Regions from separate parts of the Pseudarthrobacter sp. TE3704 genome, predicted to be linked through region 3. Evidence: riboswitches for the same ligand, from Rfam matches in the RefSeq annotation. Region 3 holds a riboswitch; each other region holds the start of a gene.
What was found. Region 3 has a riboswitch for S-adenosylmethionine ahead of ACZ9BC_RS07615 (aminotransferase class V-fold PLP-dependent enzyme). Riboswitches for the same ligand answer to the same signal wherever they lie in the genome.
Positions count from the first base shown of each region.

Region 1: another riboswitch for S-adenosylmethionine. It lies ahead of metX (homoserine O-acetyltransferase MetX); the one in region 3 lies ahead of ACZ9BC_RS07615 (aminotransferase class V-fold PLP-dependent enzyme).
Region 2: another riboswitch for S-adenosylmethionine. It lies ahead of ACZ9BC_RS10750 (DUF1737 domain-containing protein); the one in region 3 lies ahead of ACZ9BC_RS07615 (aminotransferase class V-fold PLP-dependent enzyme).

Region 1 is NZ_JBWCCJ010000006.1:169,364-171,620, reverse strand. It holds gene ACZ9BC_RS16995 (bifunctional o-acetylhomoserine/o-acetylserine sulfhydrylase) at 1-953, shown strand, start outside; SAM riboswitch class IV at 1,106-1,221, shown strand; gene metX (homoserine O-acetyltransferase MetX) at 1,234-2,257, shown strand, end outside.
Region 2 is NZ_JBWCCJ010000003.1:644,483-646,739, forward strand. It holds gene opgC (OpgC domain-containing protein) at 1-812, opposite strand, end outside; SAM riboswitch class IV at 1,047-1,162, shown strand; gene ACZ9BC_RS10750 (DUF1737 domain-containing protein) at 1,176-1,454, shown strand; gene ACZ9BC_RS10755 (rhodanese-like domain-containing protein) at 1,451-1,861, shown strand; gene ACZ9BC_RS10760 (O-succinylhomoserine sulfhydrylase) at 1,862-2,257, shown strand, end outside.
Region 3 is NZ_JBWCCJ010000002.1:778,350-780,606, reverse strand. It holds gene ACZ9BC_RS07615 (aminotransferase class V-fold PLP-dependent enzyme) at 1-1,409, opposite strand, end outside; SAM riboswitch class IV at 1,447-1,560, opposite strand; gene hisN (histidinol-phosphatase) at 1,732-2,257, opposite strand, start outside.

The sequences.
Region 1 (2,257 bases), on a different contig from region 3:
TCGGCATCGCCGTCACCTTCGTTGCCGACCCGGACAACCTGGACCAGTGGCGCGCCGCCGTGCAGCCCAACACCAAGCTCTTCTTTGCCGAGGTGGTCTCCAACCCCCGGCAGGATGTCCTGGACATCGAAGGCGTATCCCAGGCCGCCCACGAGGCAGGCGTACCCCTGATCGTGGACAACACGCTGTCCACGCCGTACCTGATCCGCCCGCTGGAGTGGGGCGCGGACATCGTGGTCCACTCGGCCACGAAGTACCTGGGTGGCCACGGCGCGGCCATCGCCGGCGTCATCGTGGACTCGGGCAAGTTCGACTTCAGCAAGGACCCGGAGAGGTTCCCCGGCTTCAACACCCCGGACCCCACCTACAACGGGCTGGTCTACGGCCGTGACCTCGGGGAGGGCGGCGCTTTGGGCTCCAATCTGTCCTACATCCTTAAGGCACGCGTCCAGCTCCTGCGGGACCTGGGCTCCGCTGTTTCGCCGTTCAACGCGTTCCTGATTTCGCAGGGCCTGGAGACGCTGAGCCTGCGGGTGGAACGCCACGTGGCCAACGCCGCGGAGGTTGCCCGCTGGCTGGAAGCGCGTGACGACGTCGAATCCGTCGCCTACGCGGGCCTGCCCTCGAGCCCCTGGCACGAGCGTGGCCGCAAGTACGGACCCAAGGGCACCGGTGCCATTGTGTCCTTCAACCTGGCCGGCGGTGCCGAGGCCGGCAAACGGTTCGTGGACGCCCTGGAGCTGCACTCGCACGTGGCCAACATCGGGGACGTCAGGTCCCTGGTCATCCACCCTGCGTCCACCACCCACAGCCAGCTCTCCCCGGAGCAGCAGGCCGTGGCCGGCGTGACCCCCGGGCTGGTCCGCCTGTCGGTGGGCATTGAGCACATCGACGACATCCTGGCCGACCTCGAGGCCGGCTTCCGTGCAGCAAAGGCGGCGTCGGGCGCCTGACCAGGATCAAGGCCCGACGGCGGCCGGAACGTCAGGCGGGCAGGCAGCCTCCACAGCAAACAGGCAGCCAGGGCCGGCGTGCCCGGGCCGGGGAAGTCACAACCAGTCACACTCTTGGCTTGGGATGGGTGGTGTTTCGTACACTCGAACCAGGTCATGAGTGCCAGTGACAGCCCCGGCTTGCTGGCCGGCAACCCTCCTTCCGCGGTGGGGTGCCCCGGGTGAAGACCTGGCCTGCCGGTCATTCGACGGCGGGCAAGCGCGTAGAAGAGGTCTTGCCATGACGGTTACCGTCACCCGTACCACCGTTCCCGAACACGGGATTGTCCGCTACGCCTCCATTGGAGGCCTGGAACTTGAGGCCGGCGGCTACCTTCCGGAGGTGACGCTCGCCTACGAAACCTGGGGCACCCTCAACGCGGACGGCAGCAACGCCATCCTGATCGAACATGCGCTCACCGGCAGCACCCACGTGACCCGGGGCGACACCGACGAGCCGGGCTGGTGGGAACAGCTGGCCGGACCCGGCGCGCCCGTGGATACAGACCGTTTCTTCGTTGTCTCCATCAACATCGTGGGCGGCTGCTACGGATCCACCGGCCCGTCCTCGCCTGCCCCCGACGGCAACCCCTGGGGTTCCCGCTTTCCCCTGGTCACACTGCGGGACAGCACCGTGGCGGAGGCCCGGCTGGCTGACCAGCTCGGCATCTCACACTGGTTTGCTGTCCTGGGCGGTTCCATGGGCGGGGCCCGCGCCCTCGAATGGGCTGTCACCTACCCGGAGCGCGTGCAGCGCTGTGCGGTCATCGCCGTAGGGGCCGCCAGCACGGCCGAACAGATCGCCTTCGCCCAGGCGCAGACCCTCGCCATCCGGCAGGACCCCAACTTCAACGGCGGCGATTATTACGGCGGCCCTTTCCCCGAGGCTGGACTGGCACTGGCACGGCGCATCGCACACATCACCTACCGCTCGGCCGCCGAGCTGGAAGGCAGGTTCGGCCGTGCCCCGCAGGCTCCCGAATCGCCGTTGCAGGGTGAGTGCCTGGCGGAACGCGGACGCTACCAAGTGGAGAGCTACCTTGACCACCAGGGCAACAAACTGGTGCAGCGGTTTGACGCCAACAGCTACATCGCCATCACCGAGGCGCTGATGAGCCATGACGTGTGCCGGGGGCGCGGCACGCTGGCCGAAACACTGGCCGCCAGCCAAGCCCGCTTCTTTGTTGCCGCCGTGGACTCCGACCGCCTGTACTTCCCGTCCCAGTCACGTGAGCTGGCCCGGGCGCTTCCGGGGGATGTGGACG
Region 2 (2,257 bases), on a different contig from region 3:
TGCAGCTCCCCTGCGCGGGGGACGGTATTGACCGCCGCACCGCCGGCTGTGTCGTCGTGATAGGCGGTCAGGCCCACCCAATCCACGGCATCGTCCCCGGGATAGTAGGGGGCATAGGCTGAGTCTCCGCCGTCCCACTGGCCGTCACCGTTGGTGTTAAGCAGCGCGAACCCTTCACTTCCCTGCGCAGGCGCGTTCCGGTTCCGGCCGAACGGATAGTCCGTGCCCAGGTACGGTTCCCAGACCATCACCGTGCCGCCGTCAGCCTCCCGGAACGCCGCCGTCACGGCCTGGAACGCGCCGCGGTAGGCAGCGGGCTGCTGGCCCCACTCAACCCAGCTTGCGTTCATGTCCGGGGCAAACCGGATCAGCAGCTGGCCCTTGAAGGTGGAAGCAAGCTCCCGCACCTCGCCGGCGAAGGCTTTCGCGGCCGCGCCGTCAATCTGATCCAGCGGCACCGTCGGTTTCACCGTGAGCATCGCGTGGGCGCCCTGCAGCGAGGACTGCTCCAGGAAGCCCTCAATGTCGTCCTGCTCCGATGGACGGTAGGGAAAGGTGATGTCATGGCCAAAAACGGCCGGTGACGCACCCAAGCGGCCCGCAAAATCGGCGGCGGTATCCTCGCCCCATTCAAGGACTGCGCCCAGCAGCGGCTTCCCCTCTTCCGGAAAGCTCCGTGCGGCCTGCGCGGGCCCGGCGGGGAGCACTACGGCGATGAGGGCCATCAGCACCACGGCGAGGAGTGCCAGGGTTTTCCGGTGGAGGGGCACGGTGGATGACCCGGCGCGGACTCGAGGCACGGCTGTACGCATGCTGATGGGACCCCCTGCTGATGACCTGGTGACGGGGCGATGCCCCACGTGAACTCTATCCGGACGCAGGCCTGGCGGACGGTAAGGAACGCCCGCCCACCTGCGGCGATACCGCCGTCGGACGTTCCCTCGCTTAAGTGCGCAGCGTCGCCCACCACGCGCCGGACCGTTCAGTTACGGAACATGACGACGGCGGCGGTGCGGCTCCGCGTGCCAGATGTTACGTTTTTGGGGAGTAATGAGTACCGGCGCCAAGCCCTGACTGGCCGGTCGGCAACCCTCCCTTTCGCGGCGGGGTGCCTCAGGTGAATACTCGGCATGTCGACCGATTCGAGCTGCAAGCGTGAGAGAAGGAGATCCGTCGTGTCTGACGCACCTGCCCCTGAAGAAAAGCTGTCCTACCGCCTTATCAGTGGCCCGGACGACCGCGCATTCTGCGAGCGGATCTCAACCGCGCTGGCCGAGGGCTATGTCCTGCACGGCAGCCCGGCAGCAACGTTCAACGGCAGCAGCGTCATCGTTGCCCAGGCCCTGGTCCTGCCGGCGGCCATCGCTTCGGCCGACGCTGCCGTCGCCACTGCTGTTGACAACCTGGAGTCAGGCACCGAGGACCTCGAGTTCGACGGCGAGGGCCACGCATGAGCTACGCAGGAGACCTGACGCCTGAGGAAGCCTGGGCCAAGCTGGAGCAGGGCGCCATCCTGGTGGACGTGCGCACCGAGGGCGAATGGGCCCACATCGGCATTCCGGACACCAAGACCACTGACAACGATCCCCTGTTCATCCAGTGGACGTTCCCGGGAGGCATTCCCAACCCCGATTTCATCAAAGACCTGAGCCAGCAGGCGCCGGAGGACAACGGGACCGAGCTGCTGTTCATCTGCCGCTCCGGCCAGCGCTCCATCTCCGCGGCCATCGCCGCCACGCAGGCCGGTTTCACCTCGTACAACGTCCTGGAGGGCTTCGAGGGTGAGCCGGACCGCTACGGCGAACGCACCGTCAACGGCTGGAAGAACCGCGGCCTGCCGACCAACCTGGGAAAGAACTAAGTGACCTTCAATAACGACGCCGCCGGCTGGAGCCCTGACACCCAGGCAGTCCGCGGCGGGCTGGACCGCACCAATTTCCAGGAAACCAGCGAGGCCGTGTTCCTGAACTCGGGCTTCGTGTACGAATCCGCTGCCGCCGCCGAGCGGGCATTCACGGGTGAGGACGAGCGCTTCGTCTACTCCCGGTACGGCAACCCCTCGGTGGCCACATTCCAGGAGCGGCTCCGCCTGCTCGAGGGCACCGAAGCGTGCTTCGCGACGGCGTCGGGCATGTCCGCGGTGTTTACCGCACTGGGCGCGTTGCTGGCTGCCGGCGACCGCGTGGTTGCCGCCCGTTCGCTGTTCGGGTCCTGCTTCGTGATCCTGAACGAAATCCTGCCCCGCTGGGGCGTGGAG
Region 3 (2,257 bases):
GGAGCAGCCCCCGCGGTTCCCGGTGTGTTTGGAGCCCAGTGCGGGTAGGTGCGCGTGTCGTTCGCGGGAACCCAGCGGCCGGCATCCACCACATAGTCCCAGCCCAGCCCGTCGCGGCGAAGTTTGGCGATGCCTGCCAGGAGCCGTTCGGCATCCTCGAGCCGGGAACCGAGGCCGAAGCTGGCACGAAGGGAGCCGGAGGGAAGCCCCAGCCGCTTCAGCAGCGGATGTGCGCAGAAGCGCCCGTCCCGCAGCCCCACCCCGTGCTCAGCGGAAAGGTACGCGGCAACGAGCCCTGCGTCGTACCCCTCGACGGAAAAGTTGACCACGCCAATGGTGTCCGTGTCCGCGTTGGTGTCCTTGAAGATCTGGTGGACCGTGACGCCCTCGATGTCCTGCAGACCTTCCACCAGGAACGAGCGGATGGCGGACTCGTGCGCGTGCCAGCGGTCCTGGTCCAACCCGGCGATGACCTGGGTGGCGCGGGCAAGGGTGGCCGCGCCCAGGACGTTGGGGGAGCCGCCCTCGTGGCGGGCCGGGCCTGTTGCCCAGCTGACGCCGTCGAGCCTTGCTTCCTTGACGGCGCCGCCGCCGGCGAGGTGTGGAACACCGGCGTCGAGCCAGTCAGGGCGTCCCACCAGGACGCCGGCGCCGAAGGGCGCGTAAAGCTTGTGACCGGAGAACGCGACGTAGTCGACGTCGTCCGCGCTGATGTCAATGCGGCGGTGCGGCGCCAGCTGGGCGGCATCCACCACGATCCGTGCGCCGTGCTGGTGGGCGAGCGTTGCCAGGGCGCGGACGGGAAGGATCTCGCCGGTGACGTTGGAGGCGCCGGTGATTGCCAGCAGGCTCACGCCGCCCTGCTCGAGTTCAGCGCGGACGGCTTCGATGGTTCCCGCGATGGTGTCGGCGGCAACGATGCTGCGGTGGGGTACTCCCTGCCAGGGCAGCAGGTTGGCGTGGTGCTCGATGTCCAGGTATAGGACGTCACCGGCATGGCGTCCGTCAGCGACGGGCAGGCAGCCGGCCAGCAGGTTGAGGGAGTCCGTGGTGTTCCTGGTGAAGATAACGGAATCGTCCGCCCGGCCGCCCACGAAATCGCGGACGATGCTGCGGGCGTTCTCGTACACGGAGGTGCTGATTTGCGACGCGTACCCGGCGCCGCGGTGGACGCTGGCGTAGTACGGCAGGATCTCGTTGAGGTAGGCGGACACCACCGAGAGGGCGGGGGCAGATGCGCCGTAGTCGAGGTTGGCGTAACGGACATGCCCGCCGGCGATCAGCGGCGCCTGGATTTCCGCGCCGGTGACGGCGGCGAGGGGGCGGCCGGCGATCGCCTTGCGCGCATCGAAAACGGTCGCAGCTTCGGTGGTGATGGCGGCGTTGGGGGAGACGGTGGCAGTTGTCACAGAGACCTCACTTCAGAACAGGACTCCGCAATACAGGAATCCGCGCTTGCCGCATCCGCTCCGGACCGGCCTGGTCGTCACCCGGGGCACCCCACCGCGAATGGAGGGTTGCCGGCCAGCAAACCGGGGTTTTGCGCTGGCACTCGTGACCTGGTTAAGAGCGTAGAACATGGGGCGCCCAGGTTTGAAGCCGGCGCAAATGTTAAGGCTTTTGTTACGCGCCGGCGTGAAAGGCGTCTTTAGCCGAAGAAAACGACGGCGGACGCCTCCTTTCGGGGGCGCCCGCCGTCGATTCTTCGGTCAGGTGGGGTTGGGGCCGGAGTCAGAGAAGGTCGTCGAGCCCCGGGTTCAACCGCTGCAGCACCTCGGAGTGCAGGATGGAGTTGGTGGCCAGGGCGTTGCCGCCGAACGGGCCGTCCTCGCCCTCCAGTGACGTAAAACGGCCGCCCGCCTCCACCACGATCGGTACCAGGGCCGCCATGTCGTAGAGGTTGAGCTCGGGTTCGCAGGCGATGTCCACCGACCCTTCTGCCACCATGCAGTAGGACCAGAAGTCGCCAAAGGCGCGGGTCCGCCAGACGTCCTCGGTAAGGCCAAGGAACTCGTCAAGGTTTCCGCGTTCCTTCCATCCGCCGAGGCTGGAATATGACAGTGACGCGTCGGACAGGCTGGAGACGTCAGACACCCGCAGCCGGGTGGCCGCGGCAAGTGAACGGCCCATGTAGGCGCCCATGCCCTTGGCCGCCCACCATCGCTTGCCCAGTGCCGGGGCACTGACCACGCCGACTACCGGCTCGCCCTCATCAACGAGGGCAATAAGGGTGGCCCACACGGGCACGCCGCGGACA